Regions from separate parts of the Rhodoferax sp. GW822-FHT02D07 genome, predicted to be linked through region 1. Evidence: predicted binding sites of a transcription regulator. Region 1 holds the regulator's gene; the other holds the start of a gene.
What was found. The regulator FNR, encoded in region 1, switches genes on or off when oxygen is low (the NO sensors DNR and NnrR bind a similar motif). The targets are predictions, from matches to a motif close to TTGATNNNNATCAA.
Positions count from the first base shown of each region.

Region 2: the regulator FNR is predicted to act here: its motif matches at 5,909-5,922, upstream of AC1RNN_RS12370 (hemerythrin domain-containing protein).

Region 1 covers NZ_JBXAOD010000001.1:774,423-783,396, reverse strand. Annotated here, with positions in the region: gene hemN (oxygen-independent coproporphyrinogen III oxidase) at 1-1,402, opposite strand, end outside; gene fnr (fumarate/nitrate reduction transcriptional regulator Fnr) at 1,590-2,309, shown strand; gene AC1RNN_RS03680 (FixH family protein) at 2,359-2,646, opposite strand; gene ccoG (cytochrome c oxidase accessory protein CcoG) at 2,666-4,126, opposite strand; gene ccoP (cytochrome-c oxidase, cbb3-type subunit III) at 4,136-5,053, opposite strand; gene AC1RNN_RS03665 (cbb3-type cytochrome oxidase subunit 3) at 5,074-5,211, opposite strand; gene ccoO (cytochrome-c oxidase, cbb3-type subunit II) at 5,230-5,856, opposite strand; gene ccoN (cytochrome-c oxidase, cbb3-type subunit I) at 5,870-7,306, opposite strand; gene ccoS (cbb3-type cytochrome oxidase assembly protein CcoS) at 7,405-7,545, opposite strand; gene AC1RNN_RS03645 (heavy metal translocating P-type ATPase) at 7,545-8,974, opposite strand, start outside.
Region 2 covers NZ_JBXAOD010000004.1:331,303-340,276, reverse strand. Annotated here, with positions in the region: gene AC1RNN_RS12390 (exo-alpha-sialidase) at 1-360, opposite strand, end outside; gene AC1RNN_RS12385 (pirin family protein) at 469-1,488, shown strand; gene AC1RNN_RS12380 (FMN-binding negative transcriptional regulator) at 1,485-2,123, opposite strand; gene AC1RNN_RS12375 (DUF748 domain-containing protein) at 2,148-5,846, opposite strand; gene AC1RNN_RS12370 (hemerythrin domain-containing protein) at 5,976-6,560, shown strand; gene AC1RNN_RS12365 (vanadium-dependent haloperoxidase) at 6,573-7,931, opposite strand; gene AC1RNN_RS12360 (CRTAC1 family protein) at 7,928-8,974, opposite strand, start outside.

The DNA.
Region 1 (8,974 bases):
AGATGATCTTGGAAAAGCGTGCCCGTGTGCGATCGGTCTGCAGGTACTTGTCAAACACCATGGCCACGGCGCGCACAAAGAACCAGCCCTGAGCCGTGACCTGGATGCCGCTGTCGTCCACCAGCACCATGCCCTGGGCCTGCAGCGACGCCAACGCCTCAAGCTCCGGGGCAAAGTAGCTCTTGAAGTCGATCAGATAGGCCAGGTTGATGGACTCGAACTGCAGCTGTCCTTGGCACATTAGCGCCATGATGACGGCGCGGCGCACCAGGTCGTCCCGCGTGACGGCCAGGCCGCGCACGGTAGGAAAGCGGCCCTGGTCCAGGTAGTCGTAGTACTCGTCCAAGGTCTTGGCGTTCTGGCTGTAGGTTGCACCAATGCGGCCAATGGCGGAGACACCCAGCGCGATCAGGTCGCAATCGGGCTGGGTGCTGTAGCCCTGAAAATTGCGGTGCAACCGGCCCTGGCGCTTGGCCACGGCCAGCGCATCGCCGGGCAATGCAAAGTGGTCCATGCCCACATAGACATAGCCAGCCCCCATGAACGCCGCGAGCGAGCGCGACAGCATGGACACCTTGGAGGCCGCACCCGGCAGGGCCACGGTGGCAATGCGGCGCTGCGGCTTGAAGCGCTCAGGCAGGTGGGCATAGGCATAGAGCGCAATACGGTCGGGTTTGAGCGTGGTCACCTGGGCCAGCGTGCGGTCAAAGGATTCGGGGCTTTGCTGGGGCAGGCCGTAGATCAGGTCCACGTTGATGGACTCGAAGCCGCGCGCGCGCGCCGCCTCCACCAGCGCAAACACCTGCTCGGCTGGCTGGATGCGGTGCACGGCCTTCTGTACAGCAGGGTCAAAGTCCTGCACGCCAAAGCTCAGACGGTTGAAGCCCAGCTCGGCCAGGGTGTCCAGGCGTGTCGTATCGATGGTGCGCGGGTCCACCTCGATGGAATACTCCCCCCCGGGCGCAAAGTTGAAGCTGCGCCGCAGCATGGCCATAAGCTCGCGCAATTCGGTATCGCTCAGGAAGGTGGGCGTACCACCACCCAGGTGCAACTGGCTCACCATCTGGCCCATGCCCATGCGCTCGGTGTGCAGATCCACCTCGCGGCTCAGATAGCGCAGGTAGGTGGCGGCCTTGTCATGGTGCTTGGTAATGATCTTGTTGCAGGCGCAGTAGTAGCACAGCGACTCGCAAAACGGAATGTGCACATACAAAGACAGGGGCAGCGCCAGCGCGGCCGCGCCACTGCGCCGCTGGGCCAGGGCCTGGGCGTAGTCATCGGCCGAGAAGGCCTCCACAAAGCGATCCGCCGTGGGGTAAGAGGTGTAGCGCGGCCCGGAAATATCGTAGCGGGTCAGCAGACTTTCGGATACGGGCACGGTTGCATGGGCGGCTGCGTTCATGAATACTCCAAACTGGCAGCTCCAATGTGCCGTAAGCGGGACTGCACCCACTTGACCTACATCAAGGAGATCGCCGATGCTTGGGCGGATAATTGATTTGCATCAGGGGAACACCATGCTTGAACACGCCAACCCGTCCAACAAAGCTGCCGACACACACGCGTCCATTCCGATCACGCCGGTGGGCTTGAGCGCTCAAGCAATCAAGGTGGCCTGTTCCAATTGCAACCTACGCGAGTTGTGCATGCCCCTGGGCCTGAACAGCAGCGAACTCGACAAGATCGACGAGGTGGTAGCCAGCCGGCGCAAGATCAAGCGCGGTGGCAACCTGTTCCGCAATGGTGACCGTTTCACCAACCTGTACGCCATCCGCACCGGCTTCTTCAAAACCTGCGTGGCCTCCGAAGACGGGCGCGACCAGGTCACTGGTTTCCAGATGGCGGGCGAGGTCATGGGCCTGGATGGCATCGTCCACGACCACCACACCTGCGACGCGATCGCGCTGGAAGACGCTGAAGTCTGCGTCATGCCCTTTGACCGCATCGAGGAACTCTCGCGCGAGGTGAACGCCCTGCAGCGCCATGTGCACAAGATCATGAGCCGCGAGATCGTGCGCGAAAACGGCGTCATGCTGCTGTTAGGCAGCATGCGGGCCGAGGAGCGTCTGGCCGCTTTTCTGCTCAACCTGGTGCAGCGCCTGCACGCACGTGGCTTCTCGCAACATGAACTGGTGCTGCGCATGACACGCGAAGAGATCGGCAGCTACCTGGGCCTCAAGCTCGAAACCGTGAGCCGCACCTTCTCCAAGTTCGTGGACGATGGCATTGTCGAGGTCAAGCAACGCCACGTGCGCATCGTCAACACCGAAGCGCTCAAGGACATCGTCAACCCCAAGGTCTGCAACTGAGGCCCCCTCCCTCGGGCAGCTCCCCCTCTTTCTCCGCCCATCCCCTACATCAGGGCTTGGCCCCTGGCGACACCGGGCGCAGGCCTGTCGCTGCATGGTTGCGCGCCTGCATGGACGGTGCCAGGCTCTCCGGCGCTACCGTTTGCGTACTCAGCGTGCGATTGATTTCCAGCCCCTTCTGGTAATAGTTTTCGTCCACCACCGGATCGGCGCCGGACACTGCAAGGTACATCGTGACAAAGCCGGCCACCACCACAATGGCAGGGCCGGACAGGACCAGCCAGACGTGGCCAAAACGCCACCAGGGCTGGGCTTCGGGTGTAGCGGTGCTGGTCATAAAAACTCCTGGTAGAAACCTAGCGGGGAACGATAAATACCGACTTCTCGTGAACCTGGTCGGCAACGCCGGTGCTGTCCAATTGGAACTGGATGGAATGGGAACCGGCTACGGCCCCCTCATACGGAATCTGCACCCGCACCGCCACCCAGCGTGACTCCGTGGCACCAACCGCCACAGTGGGCGTGTCCAGCAAGGTACTGATGCCCTCCAGACCAGTGGCCGTGATGCGGAAATCCAGATCCTGTTCAGTGGCGTTCATGATCTGCAGGCGGTATACGTTCTCAATGCGCCCGCCCTGCACGATGCGCGCCAGCGTGCCCCGGTCACGCACCACATCGACCTTGAAGGGCGTGCGCAGGCCCAAGCTCACCAGCATGGTCACCACTACGGCCAGCAGGATGCCGCCATAGACCAGCACCCGCGGGCGCACCACATGGCGCAGGATCTCGCGCCGGCTCCAGTGTTCGCTCACGGCGTGTTCGGTGGAGTAACGCACCAGGCCAGGGGCGTAGCCCATCTTGTCCATGACCGTGTCGCAGACATCCGCGCAGGCGCCGCAGCCTATGCACTCGTACTGCAGGCCGTTACGGATATCAATGCCCGTGGGGCAGACTTGCACGCATAGGCTGCAGTCCACACACGAGCCCAGATTCAGGGAGCTGAGGTCAGCCTTGCGCGAGCGCGCGCCGCGCGGCTCACCACGCTCGGCGTCGTAGGTGACAACCAGCGTGTCCTTGTCAAACATGGCGCTCTGGAAGCGCGCATACGGGCACATGTACTTGCAGACCTGCTCACGCAGGTAGCCCGCATTGCCATAGGTGGCAAAGCCGTAGAACAGCACCCAGAAGATTTCCCACGACCCCAGGCCCAGCGCCAACACTTCGGCAGCCAAGGTACGGATGGGCGTGAAGTAGCCCACAAAAGTAAAGCCCGTCCACAGGGAAACTGTCAGCCACAACCCGTGCTTGGCCGACTTGCGCCACAGCTTGTCCAGCGTCCAGCGCCCGGCATCGCGGCGCATGCGGGCGGATCGATCGCCTTCGGCAAACTTCTCCAGCCACAGAAAGATTTCGGTATAGACCGTCTGCGGGCAGGCATATCCGCACCAGAGGCGGCCCGCCACCGCGGTAAACAGGAATAACGACAGCGCAGAAATCACCAGCAGGCCTGTGAGATACACAAAGTCCTGCGGGTAAAGCACCAACTTGAAGATGTAGAAGCGCTTGGCGACCAAGTCAAACAACACAGCCTGCCGATCACCCCAGGGCAACCAGGGCAGGCCATAGAAGACCAACTGGGTCAGAAATACGAGCGCCCAGCGCCAGCGGGAGAAAACCCCGGAGACGCTGCGCGGGTATATCTTCTTGTGGGCTTCGTACAGCGCCACCATCTCCGCGTCTGCACCGGGCGGGGCCTCTATGGGGCCGCGGTCGCTCGACACAGCGATGGGAATGATGGGCCGTGACGACTCCGACATGCAGAGACCTTATTGCTTGGCTGCCACTGCGCCGTTGGAGAAGCCCCAAACATACGAGGCCAGCACCTTGATCTGGGCCGGACTGAGCTTGTCGGCCTGCGCGGGCATCTGGTTGGTCTTGCCGTTGTTGATCATGGCCACGATGGCGTTCTCGCCGTAGCCGTGCAGCCAGATGTCATCGGTCAGGTTGGGGGCACCCAGAGCCGTGTTGCCCTTGCCGTCGCCACCGTGGCAGGCGGCACAGGCTGCAAACTTGGGCTTGCCCAATGCGGCGCGCACCGAGTCATGCGGGCTGCCCGAGAGGCTGAGCACATAGTTGGCCACGTTTTTCACATCGTCCGCGCTGCCCACAGCCGCTGCCATGGGGGGCATTTGACCTATGCGGCCCTTGGTCAGGGTTTCCACAATCTTGTCCGGGGCGCCGCCATGCAGCCAGTCTGCATCGGTCAGGTTGGGAAAGCCCTTGGAGCCGCGTGCATCCGAGCCGTGGCATTGGGCGCAGTTGTTCATGAACAGGCGTTCACCAATGGCATGGGCCTGCGGGTCCTTGGCAATTTCCTCGGGCGGCATGGCTTCGAACCGGGCATACAGCGGTGCCACTTCCTGCTGGCCCTTGGCCATTTCGGCCTGGTACTGGCCCTGCTGCGTCCAGCCCAGCTTGCCAGCTGCAGTGCCCAGGCCCGGGTACAGCGCAAGGTAAATGCCGGCAAACACGATGGTGATGACGAACAGCCACACCCACCAGCGCGGCAGCGGGTTGTTCATCTCGCGCAGGTCACCGTCCCAGACGTGGCCGGTCGTGTTGTCATGGGCCGTCATGGCCTTGGCCTTGCCACTGAACCAGAGCAGCAACAGACAGGCCACGATGCCGCCCACGGTGATGGCGGTCACAAAGACCGACCAGAAGTTGTTTGTAAAGTCGCTCATGTCTCTTCCTTTGTTGGGCTTCAGTCCTGCTCGAAGGGGAGCTGGGCGGCCTCGTCAAAGTCGGCAGTGCGCCGCTTGGACCAGGACCACCAGACGATGCCGATGAACACGACGAAGCTAACGACAGTGGTCAGGGAACGCAGGGTGTTGATATCCATGGTGTGCTCCTGTGGGGCTTACTTGAGGGCCAGGCCCAGGGATTGCAGGTAGGCGATGGTGGCTTCCAGCTCGGTCTTGCCCTTGAGCTCTTCCGCAGCCTTGGCGATTTGTTCGTCGGTATAAGGAACGCCTACCTTGCGCAGGGCCCGCATGTGAGTGGGCATGCTCTCGGCGTCCACCGGGGTCTTCTCCAGCCAGGGGTAGGCCGGCATATTGGACTCGGGCACCACATCGCGCGGGTTGCCCAGGTGGATGCGGTGCCACTCATCGCTGTATCGGCCACCCACGCGGGCCAGGTCGGGCCCGGTGCGCTTGCTGCCCCACTGGAAGGGGTGGTCATAGACCGACTCGCCCGCCACCGAGTAGTGGCCGTAGCGCAGTGTCTCGGCGCGGAAGGGACGGATCATCTGCGAGTGGCAGTTGTAGCAACCCTCGCGGATGTAGACATCGCGCCCGGCCAGTTGCAATGCGGTGTAGGGCTGCACACCGGTGATGGGCTCGGTGGTGGACTTCTGGAAGAAGAGCGGAACGATCTCCACCATGCCCCCTACCAGCAGCACCAGCAGGATGAGCACGATCATGAGGAAGTTGTTTGTCTCGATCTTCTCGTGTGAGAGGCCGGAGCCTTGGTTCTCTTGTGCCATGTTCTGGTTCTCCTCAGGCGTGGGCTGCAGCGGCAGGAATGGTCACGCGGCTGGCGCGGCCCGCCGTGGCGGTCTTGATCGTGTTCCACAACATGATGAGCATGCCGCCGAGGTACAGCAGGCCGCCCAGCAGGCGCAGCACATAGAAGGGATAGGTGGCCTTCACCGATTCGACGAAGGTGTAGGTCAGCGTGCCGTCGGGGTTGATGGCGCGCCACATCAGGCCTTGCATCACGCCGGCAATCCACATGGCTGCGATGTAGATCACGATGCCAATGGTGGCCGTCCAGAAGTGCAGTTCGATGGCCTTGACGCTGTACATCTGTTTGCGGCCAAACAGGCGGGGAATCAGGTAGTACATGGAGCCCATGGTCACCAGACCGACCCAGCCCAGGGCGCCGGAGTGCACGTGGCCCACGGTCCAGTCGGTGTAGTGGCTCAGGGCGTTGACGGTCTTGATGGACATCATCGGGCCCTCGAACGTGCTCATGCCGTAGAAGGACAGGGACACGATCAGGAAGCGCAGGATGGGGTCGTCACGCAGCTTGTGCCAGGCACCGCTGAGCGTCATGATGCCGTTGATCATGCCGCCCCAGCTGGGCGCCAGCAGGATCAGCGAGAACACCATGCCGACCGATTGCGTCCAGTCCGGCAGTGCGGTGTAGTGCAGGTGGTGGGGGCCAGCCCACATGTAGGTGAAGATCAGCGCCCAGAAGTGGACGATGGAGAGGCGGTAGCTGTAGACGGGGCGCTCGGCCTGCTTGGGGATGAAGTAGTACATCATGCCCAGGAAGCCCGCAGTCAGGAAGAAGCCCACCGCGTTGTGGCCGTACCACCACTGCACCATGGCGTCCTGCACGCCGGCGTAAGCCGAGTAGCTCTTCATCCAGCCGGCCGGAATGGCGGCGCTGTTGACCAGGTGAAGGATGGCCACAGCGATGATGAAGGCGCCGAAGAACCAGTTGGCCACGTAGATGTGGCGTACCTTGCGGGTCCCCACAGTGCCGAAGAACACCACCGCAAACGACACCCAGACCAAGGTGATCAGAATGTCGATGGGCCACTCCAGCTCGGCGTATTCCTTGCCCGATGTGTAGCCCAGCGGCAGCGAGATGGCAGCGGCCAGGATGACAAGTTGCCAGCCCCAGAACGTGAACGCCGCCAGCTTGTCGCCAAACAGGCGCACCTGGCAGGTGCGCTGCACCACGTAATAGGCTGCGGCAAACAAACCACAACCGCCGAAGGCGAAGATCACCGCATTGGTATGCAGGGGTCGCAAGCGGCCATAACTGAGCCACGGAATGCCGAAATTCAGTTCGGGCCAGGCGAGCTGGGCCGCAATGATCACGCCCACCAGCATGCCCACCACGCCCCAGACCACGGTCATGATGGCGAACTGGCGCACAACGGTGTCGTTGTAGACCGTCGCCTGTTGATTTGGAAATGCCATAGTTACCTCTTCTTGGATTACTGCAATTGAGTGTCTTGCGCCCTCACCTTTTGCAGGTTGACATGGGTCAACCCCTACAGAAAAACCCGGAACTTTCTTCAGGGGTCATCCCGCAAAATGCGCTGCCCCTCGGACTCGATGTCCTCGAACTGCCCGCGGTCTATGGCCCACCAGAGGCCCCCGAGGATGAAAAACACCAGCACCACCGACAGCGGGATCAGTAAATAAAGGATGTCCATCAGGCCTCCGCAAGGGTGAAGGAAGGTGCATGTGGCGCGCGCGCCAAGCGCAGGGCGTTGAGTACCACCAGCAAAGAGCTGCCAGCCATACCCAAGCCAGCAAGCCACGCCGGCAGGTACCCCGCGATGGCCAGCGGCACACAGGCCGCGTTGTAGGCCAGTGCCCACCAAAGGTTTTGCCGCACCACGGCGGCCGTCCTGCGCGCCAGCGCCAGGGCGGTGGGCACGGCATCAAGACTGCCAGCCAGCACCACGAGGTCGGATTGGGCTTGCGCCAGCGGTACCGCCTGGCCAAAGGCAAAGGAAACATGGGCGCCGGCCAGCACCGGGCCATCGTTGAGCCCGTCGCCTACCATGGCTACAGTTCGGCCTTGGGCCTGCAACCGCTGCAGATAGGCCAGCTTGTCGGCGGGCGCACACCCCCCCAGGGCGTCCGCAATGCCAGCGCGCTCTGCCACCTGCAGCACCGCAGCGGGCTGGTCGCCAGAAAGCATATGCACTTGCACGCCAAGCGCCTGCAGCGCCGCAACAGCAGCCCGCGCTTCGGCACGCACATCCTCCTGCAGCACAAAGCTGGCCAGCCAGCCCTGGGCGTCGGTCAGATACACACACAGGCCCGAAGCCGCGGGCGCAGGGGGAGTGAAGCCACAGAACGCAGCAGAGCCCAGGCGCATGGTCTGCGCCGCCGAAGTGCCCAGCTGCAAGCCACCCTCCACCCCTTGCCCCGCTGATTCCTGCACGGCAGCACAGCGCCAGCCTGACGCACCACCCTGCACCGCCGCCTGTGCCAGCGCCCGCGAAGCCGGGTGCAGCGAGTGTTGCGCCAGGGCTGCTGCCATGGCCAGTGCATCCTGCTCACCAAGACCTGCGCGCACCTGCACCGAGCGCAGCACCATGGCATCGCGCGTGAGTGTTCCGGTCTTGTCAAACACCACCGTGTCCACGCAAGCCAGCACCTCCAGGCTGGGCAGCTTGCGCACCAGTACACCGGCCCGTGCCAGGCTGCCAGCGGCCGCCAACATGGCGGCGGGCGTGGCCAGCGACAGTGCGCAGGGGCAGGTCACCACCAGCACGGCCACCGCCACCATGAGCGCGTGGCCAGGGTCTTGCGGCCACCACCAGGCGCACGCCAGCGCTGCGGCGGCCAGCACAGCCAGCAAGAAGGGCTTGGCCAGTCGGTCGGCCAGCATTGCCGCATGTGGTTTGCTGGTCGCGGCGCTTTCCATGAGCGCCACGATCTGCGCGAAGCGCGTGGCCTGCCCCACCTGGCTGACACGTACCAGCACGGTGGCCAGCAGGTTGTGGCTGCCCGCCACCACAGCAGCGCCTGTGGCACGGGGCAGCGGGCGCGATTCGCCCGTAAGCAGCGCTTCGTCCACCAAGGTGCTGCCCTGCTCCACCACGCCATCGGCCGCAAAAGCCTCGCCGG
Region 2 (8,974 bases), on a different contig from region 1:
GCGGTTCACCACAAAGCGCGGCGCCGACCAAGTCTGCGTCACGCGGTTCCATTGCGAGGCGGCAATCTGCACCAGCGGGCCGCTTTCGCGCTCGCCTGAAAACCAGAACACCGTGAGGGCGGCCGGGTCTTGCGCGGGCATGGGCAGCAAACTGCTGGCGTGGGCTGCCATGGTGCCCGCCGGCATGGGAATGGTGCCCTGCGCAACCCGCTGCAGGGTGGCCGCGGGGGCAGCCCCTGCGGGCCATACGGCCTGCGCGGCGGCGGGCGGTGCCACGCGCTGCGCCTGCTCGGCCACCAAAGCCGCGCCTGCCAGCAGCAAGGCCGCCAGCAGGCGGGAGATTCGGGAATCCAACAACATAGCCGCCGATCTTAGTGGCAGAGCTGGGGCCAATCGCGCCGCGCCGCGCAGAAACTCCGGCACACGCGGACAATGTCGCTATCCCCATTGTTTTTTCATGGAACCGCCATGTCCACCCTGCTCTCCGTGTCCCCCCTGAGTTTTCCCTGGCAGACCCAGGACCCCTTCCTCTTTTGCGTGCACCACAATGACGCCTACCCCCAGGGCAATGCGCAGATGGCGCCGGACCCGGCGCTACTGGCCGGGCGCAACATCGGCCAGGACTTTGCGGGCAAGGACGGCTGGAGCATGTACCACGGCGACACCGTGCCCGGCTTCCCGGCACACCCGCACCGCGGCTTTGAGACCGTGACCATCGTGCGCAACGGACGCATCGACCACTCGGACTCGCTGGGCGCCACGGCGCGCTTCGGCGGAGGCGATGTGCAGTGGCTCACGGCAGGCAAGGGCATCGTGCACTGCGAGATGTTCCCCCTGTTGCACACAGACACGCCCAACCCTACCGAGCTGTTCCAGATCTGGGTCAATCTGCCCGCGCGCAACAAGATGGCGGAACCGCACTTCACCATGTTCTGGCACGAGCAGATCCCGCGCATCACCGCAACCGACGCCGCCGGCAAGACCACTGAAGTGGTGTGCATTGCCGGCACGCTGGACGGCAAGCAGGCCCTGCCCCCGCCACCCGACTCCTGGGCCAGCGCGCCCGACAGCGACCTGGGCATCTACACCATCAAGCTCAGCCCGGGCGCGCAGTGGACGCTACCCGCCGCCCGCAGCGCGGCTACCCAGCGCATGCTGTATTTCTTCAAGGGCGGTGCGCTCAGCGTGGCGGGGCAGCCGGTGCCGGTGAAGTCCGCCATCGAGGTGCAGGCCGACCATGACTGCCTGTTCGTCAACGGCGACACCGAAAGCGAGCTGCTGGTGCTGCAGGCGCGCCCGATTGGCGAGCCGGTGGCGCAGTACGGCCCCTTTGTGATGAACACCCAGGCAGAAATTCATCAAGCCTTTGCTGACTACCGCCGCACCCAGTTTGGCGGCTGGCCTTGGGGCGCGCCCGACCCGGTGCACCCGCGCATGCAAGGCCGCTTTGCCAAGCATGCGGATGGGAAGGTCGAAGAGCGCGACTAGCCCTTCTTCGCTGCCACCACCAGCCCCGCCATCGCGGCGGCGGCCTCGGTGCTCAAACCCAGCAAGCCTTCTTCCACCGTCACCCGGTTGGTGGCCGGCTGGTTCTGGCTGACCTTCCATTTGCCGGACCACGCGGACACCGGGATCTCGATGCCCACCACGGCGGACACCATCTTGTCGGTGTAGTCGCGCGGGGCGTCGTCCACCGCCCAGGGCTGGGTGCTGCCCCGCTCCTGCTGCGTGGTCAGCTCCACCATCTGCCGGCGTATCCAGACCGGGTCATCATGCACCTGCAGCAGACCGCGGGCGTGCACCACTGCGTAGTTCCAAGTGGGCACCACCTTGCCATGCTCCGCCTTGCTGGCGTACCAGCCAGGGCTGATGTAGTGCTGCGGCCCCTGAAAGATGGCCAGCACGGGCGTGGCCAGATCAGTCTCGCGCCACAACGGGTTGGCACGCGCCACATGGCCCACCAGCGTGGGGCACTCCACGCCCTGCGTGCGCAAGTAGAGCGGGATGTGGTTGGCCTCCGGCCCCTGCGTGGTCAAGGTAACCAGCGTGGCCAGCGGCTGAGCGCGCACCAGCGCGTGCAGCACCTCCGGGCGGGTTTCTTCAAAGTGACTGGGCTGGTACATAGGGGTTCCGGCGTCAATACATCATCAGTGCGTGGCGAGTTGAAGTTCGGCTTGCGGCTTGGCGTCGGCGGCCGGCCCGCCAGTCTTGGCGGCCCCAAGGAACAAGCGCTCCGCACTTACCTGGCGCGTGGCCAGGTAGTCACGCACCACCACGCCACGCTGCAAGGCCAGTTCGCGCACGGCTTCGTCGTTGACCGTGATGTTGGCCAGCAGCAGAGCCTCCATGTCGGGCACTTCGATGTCCTTGGTCAGGCCCACCAGGTTGCGTGGCTTGGTGATGTCGGCACGGCGGTACACGGCGCGCAGCAGCACCGGCATTTCTTCGGTGCTGTAGCTGTTCACGACTGCGGCGTCCTGCCCTTGCCCCGTGGCGCGGCGGCGCTTCTCCGCCAACAACAGGCCCTTGAGGCGCTCGCGCTTGATGGCTTCGCGCTCGGCCTCCAGATTGGCCGTGCCCAACACTGTCAGGCGCAAGGCGGGCCGGTCTGTAAGGGCCTTGGCTACCTTGTCCAGCCCGGCCTTGGCGGGTTCGCTGAGCGTGCTGCTGCCGGGTGCGAAGGCCACGGTGCTGAGTTCGGCGCTGCCGCCGCCACCCAGCGCATTCGCCAGCAGACTGAAGGGGGCGGTGATGGCCTTGGTCACCAGATTGGTGATGACTTTCCAGATCACCGGGCCGATGCGGAACTGCGGGTCGTTGAGCGAGCCACTGATGGGCAGGTCCAGGTCGATCACGCCATTGCGGTCGGCCAAGAGCGCCACGGCCAGCTTGACCGGCAGGCTGTTGGGCGCGCCATCCACCTTGTCGCCAAAGCTGAGTTGGTTGAGCACCAGCTTGTTGCTGGCGGTGAGCTGGCCATCGGGCTGCACGGTGTAGCGCACGTCCACGCTGAGCTTGCCGCGCTCGATTCCATAGCCCGCGTATTTGACCGCGTAGGGAGAGAGCGGCGGCAGCTCCAGGTCGCGAACCTTGCCCGCCACGTCCAGCGCCAGCGGCTTGGCCAGGGGGTTGAGCTTGCCGGTGATCTCCAGCGAGGCCGTACCCTCCGCGCGGCCGCGCAGCTCCAGATCGGCCAGTTGCACTGCGCCATTCGCGGGCTGACTGGAGAACTGGCTGAGCTTGCCGGTCAGGTCGCTGAGGTTGGCGGTGTAGTTGGGCTGAATAAAGCGGTCAGAAAACAGCACCCGGCCGTTGACCAGGCTGATGGGGCCCACGGTGATGATGGGGTCAAGCCCCTTGGCGGTGGCAGGTGCGCTCGCTGCCGGGGCGGCCGATGCGGGAGCACTGGCCCCAGCGGCTGCGGGCGCAGGCGGACCGCTCAGATCCTGCAGGTTCAGGCGGCCTGCGGGGCTGACGATGAGGCGGGCGTAGAAGTCGGACAGCGCCGCCTCGCGCACACTGACACGCGTAGCAGCACCGGGCTGCAGGGACAAGTCGATACCTGGGACGTTGAGCGACTTCCAGCTCAGCAGCTCCTCGGCAAAGCCGCCCGCTGCGCCCTGCACGGTGTTGGCGCGAAAGTCTTCCAGCTGCGCGTCGCCTTTGAGCGCGACTTCGGGGCCGCGCGGCGTGCTGGCAAAGCGCAACTGGCCCTTGAAACTGGCGTCGGCGCGCAGCACATCAAGATTGAGCTGGCTGGCCACATAGGGCACCAGCGCATGCACGGGCAGCTCCAGCAGCTCCACACTGCCCTGGGCCTGCAGCGGGTCCCAGGCCACTGTGCCCTGGTAGCGCAAACTGCCGGCATCGGCCTGGCCGGATTTGACATGGGCGCTCAGCGTCACAGGCACGGGCTTCTTCCCGTCCAGCGCTGCGCCCTTGGCCTGCAGGTTCAGGGCCGAGACTTCCAGCCGCACCGGGCGCGCGTTGACGCGGTCGGTGAACTGCACACTGGCGTCCTGCACATTCAGCTCGCCCAGGCTGACCTTCCAGGGCGCGGCGGCGGGGCTGCTGGTGGGGGCTGCGGGTGCCGCCTCACTGTCAGCGCCCTTCCTGAGCCAATGCGCAAACATCCATTGCCCGTCGGCTTCACGGCGCACACCGCTGCTGGCGCGCTGCAGCAGCAGCTTGCCCACGCGCGCTGTGCGTGCGGCGGGGTCCACCTGCGCGTCCAGCACCTCCAGCAACTTGAACTGCGGCAGGTCGTTGGACGAGGGACCCGTGCGATCCGCGCGGCCCGCACTCGCCGCTTTGGCTTCGCCCACCAGCGCCGCATCGCGCACGGCCAGGCGCTGCACCGTGGCCTTGACCTGCTCGCCCTGCCAACTGGCTGCCAGTTGCGCGTCCACCAGACCACGCACCCCGGGTTCCAGAAACTGCGCCACATAGGGTGATGCCAGTGCGAGCGACAGGTCGTTGAACTTGGCCTGGACGCGGCCTTCGGCCAGCGTGCCGTCCAACTGCAGGGCCAGCCGTGCGGGCGCACCCTTGCCGGGCACGGTGGCCGAAGCCTCGGCACTGAAGGGCTGGGCCATGGGCCAGCGAATGTCCTTGGCGTCCAGCGTCAAATCAGTTAGCGCCAGCTTGGCGGCGGGCTGGGTCTGCTGGTCCAGCCAGTCCACCGCACCGCCGCGCAGGGCCAGGCGGTCCAGCTGCACCGCCCATCCAGCACTTTCCGCTGGAGGCTTTGTGTCTTTTTGAGCTGTAGCCCCCGTGGAATTTGCGCGAGCAGCTCCTTTTTTAGGAGCATTCTGATTGCTGCCCGTTGTCAGATCGAGGTTGATGTGCCCGTTGCGGGCACGGGTGGCGGTAAGCCGGGGCTGGTTGATCTCCAGCGCGGACAAGGTGACGCGCTGTTCCAGCGGGCGCACATCGGCCAGCTCGGCGCGCACGCTGTCCACCGCCAGCAAGGGGGAGCCAACACCATCGGCCAGCGCCAGTTTGCCCACCGTCACCACGCCCGAGAGCGTGACCGCGTTGTCGGGGTTCTGCACAAAGCCCAGCTTCAGCTCGGCGTCCACCACCGCGCTGCGCGGCTTCACGGGCAGACTAGCGGGCAAATACGGCAGGTAGGGCGCCAGGTCGAACTGGCTGATCTTGAGTTGCGCCTCGCCCTGGCGGGTCTGGGCAAACGGCGTGCCCTGGGCCGCCGTATCAAAGGCACTGCCATTGAGCACAAAGGCCAGGCGCGGCGCCACCAGCACATCGCGCTTGGACGCAAAGTTGCTCAGGAAAGGCAGGCTCAGATGCAGGTCGCGCAGCGCATGGCGGTGCTCCTGGCCGGGCAGGCCTTGGTCCACATAGTCGAGGTTGGCGCCGCTGAGCGTGAGGTTGTAGACCGCAAAGCGCAGCGGGGCGCCGGGTGGGGTGTCCGACGGAGCACTCAGGCGTTGCACGATGTCGTCCACGTCGTAGTGCCCGTCGCCCGTGTGGGTGAGTTGCGCCTGCACGCCCTCCACCGCCACCGCGTCCACCACCGGCGCCAGGCGAAACAGGGATTGCAACTCCGCGTCCACATAAATACGCGCCACACTGAGTTGCGGCGTACTGCCATCGGCCTTGGCCACCGCCAGGTCGCGCACCGTGAGTTCCAGCGACCAGGGCGAGAACTCGATGGCACCCACGGTGACAGTGCGCCCCAGCAGGGCCGACAGCCGGGTCTGCGCCTGGCTCTTGGCGATGGAGGGCACCACCGCCCTGGCCAGGGCCCACAGCAACACCAGCGCCCCCAGCGCAAAGGCCAGGCGGCGCAACCAGGGGCGAAAACGGGGGGAGAGAGAGATCATGGCAACAGCAGGAAGGTGGGGCTCAGAACGGATGGTAACGGCGCCGCCGGCAACGCACAGCGTTGACCTGCATCAAGCCCCCACGGCGTGCAACGTGGGATGCTCCACTGCACCCGAGGAGACCCCACCATGTCGAGCACCAGCCTGCAAACCATTTACCAAGAACACGCAGCCCTCAGCGCCATGCTGCAATCCCTGCTGCAGATGCTGGACCGCGGGCCAGGCGACACGCCCGAACGTTTTTTCGATGTGCTGCGCGCCATGCTGTTCTACATCGACGAGTTCCCCGAGCGCCTGCACCACCCCAAGGAATCCAACCTGCTGTTTCCGCGCGTGGTGCGCCTGGCCCCCGAGACCATGGACGCCGTCGTCCAGCTGGAAAAAGACCACGCCCACAGCGAAACTGCGGTGCGCGAGCTGCAGCATCTGCTGTTGGCCTGGGAGTTGGTGGGCGAGAGCCGCCACGCCGCCTTTGACACCGCCGTGCGCCAGTATGTGCAGGCCTACCTGGACCACATGAAGCTGGAGGAGAGCGCCATTCTGCCAGTGGCCCAGGCCGTGCTCAGCGAAGCCGATTGGGCCGAACTGGACGCCGCCTTTGCCCACAATGTCGACCCGCTCACGGGCAAGCACCCGCGCGACCCCGCCTACGACCGACTGTTCACCCGCATCGTGATGCGGGCGCCAGCGCCGATTGGCGTGGGCGAGGCCTGAGCCGGGGCTGCCTCAGCGCGTCAGCCGTAGCGCCAGCACCTGCTGGGCCACACAACGTCCCTGCACCTTGCCGCCCTCAATGCCACTGCGGAAGTGGATGCCGGCGTACATGCGCGAGATGGCGGCTTCGTCGGCCGCCACGCGGAAGCTAGCAAAGGTGCGTGGGCCCCAACCCCGGTCGTTGTGGGTGTTGTCGATAAACGGCTTGTTGGCGCCAAAGGCCGCCTCCAGAATGCCGGCCGCCGCACTGGACTGCACCGAATGCCCCGACGGATATTCCGGGAACGGCGGTGTGTGCATCAGCGTGGGCACCCAGTTGCTGTCGATCACCAGTTGCACGTAGGTCACCGGGCGCAGCAGGCTCACGGTGTACTTGGTCTTCCAACCCGCAATGAAGGCATCGGCCATGGCCATGTTCAGGCGCACCATGGTTTGGGCAGCCTGGGCCAGGTCGGCTTTTTGTTGCTTGAGCAAGTCGTTGGCAATGTAGACCCAGTGGCCGGCGGGCGTGGGGGTCTTGAGGGGGTCATCCGCCCAGTAGAGCGACACCTGGCGCTGCTCCTGCGTGGCCTTGTTGCTGACCTGGTAGACCTCGTTGGCCTCCTTGTAGAAGGCGGAGCTGGGGCTTTCGGAATACGGCGGCGGCGGGGGTGCGGCGCAGGCGCTGCTGGTCTTGAGCACAAAGGGACGCACATCGCCCCACCAGGGCAGGAGCGCTGGCGCAAACGCGGGCGGCGTGGCTGACCACTGCCCCTCGCCACTGGGCGGCACGTAGTTTTGTTGGCTGCGCCGCAACGGGCCCCAGGCCTCGTGGCCGCCGTCCGTGCGTGCCCAGGTCATGATGGCCATGGCCATAAGCTTGCCAAAGGTTTCCGAGCGGTTGGTGATTTCTGGCGTGACCGTGTTGGGGTCGAAGTCCTGGCTGTATTTCAGCGGCAGGCTGCGCTCCAGCAGGTCGATGCGGGCCTTGTTCTCGGCACTGGCGGTGGGAAACATCATGCGCGTCATCGTCGCCAATGACGCATTGGCCACCGTGGGCCAGTGCAGCACCTCGTCGGGCTGGGCCCAGGGCAGCGACTGCAGCTCGTTGAGCTGGCCGGCCAGGCTCTGGTACTGCGGCATGCCGGGGACCACCGACTCGTACAAGGCCAACCCCATGTAGGCAAATGCGCGGGACGCGACCGGCGGGCTGAAGCCCGGCGTTTGCTGCGTGAGCAGCAGGGCCAGGCTGAACCATTCGTTGGCCACACTGGTGCTGAAGGCGCTGGCCGGCCGGGCAGTGGGTGAGGCCTGTTGCGCCTGCGCGGGCAAGAGCGCGCTGGACCAGGCGCAGGCACCGGCCAGGCACAGGGAGAGCAATCGGTGTTTCATGGGGCTTTCCAGTTCGCAAGGCCTTGGGGGCTGAGGGTGTAGAAGGCATCGGCCTTGGCGGGCATCCAGTCGCTCCAACCGCCATGCGGCCATTGCACGCGCAGCTGCACGTTGCTGGCAGCACCCAAGCCAAAGTGCATCCAGCCCAGGTGGCCGCTGGCATGGCCGCCACCCACGGTGAGCTCTTGGCGGATCACGCGGGCGGCATCACCTTCGCCCAGTTTCACCTCTACCCAAGCGCCCACCGCATCGCGGTTGCTGTCGGGTTGCTGCAGACGCAATTGCAGCCAGCGGCTGGCTTCGGCGGGGGCACCACTGTTCAGCTGGCGCCACAGCTGGGCTTTGTCCCAGCGGTTGACCACCAGCACGTCCAGCAGGCCATCGCCATTCAGGTCCACCACCATGCCGCCACGACCGCGCTTGAAGCTGGCAAGCCCAGCTTGGCTGCCAGCCTCCACAAAGTTGCCGTCGGCTTTTTGCAGCAGCAAGTTGTTGGGGTCCAGGGTTGCAAAATCGGGCATGGTGGACACATTGCCCTTGACCACAAACAGATCGGCGAGACCATCGTTGTTCATGTCGGCAAACTGTGCATGCCAGGCGGTGCTGGGGTGCACATCGCCACCCACATAGGGCCGGTGCGCGGTCACGCCGCGCTTGAAGGCAATGTCCTTGTAGTGCGGCTGGGCAGCACCGGCGTCCAGGGTCTGCAGCTTGTTGTCGGACATGCTGGTCAGAAACACCTCGGGGTAACCGTCCCCATCCAGGTCCTGACTCGCTATGCCCATGCCCCAGATCTGCAGCGGCTTCCAGCCTTGGGCGGCGGTGTAGAGCACCGGCGCCGCACCGGCTGGCACTTGCCAGAGCTGCTCTTCGCCACCCTTGTAGTACTCGCGGTCATTGCTCACGCGCAACGCGGCCGTGCCCGAGCGGTTCCAGTCCGAGAACAGCATGGACAGCGCGCAGTGGCCCGGCACCAGCGGTGTGGCTGCTTGGTAGCCGCCGCCCTCCTTGGGGCGCAGCAGCAAGCCGGGGGTGCAACTGCC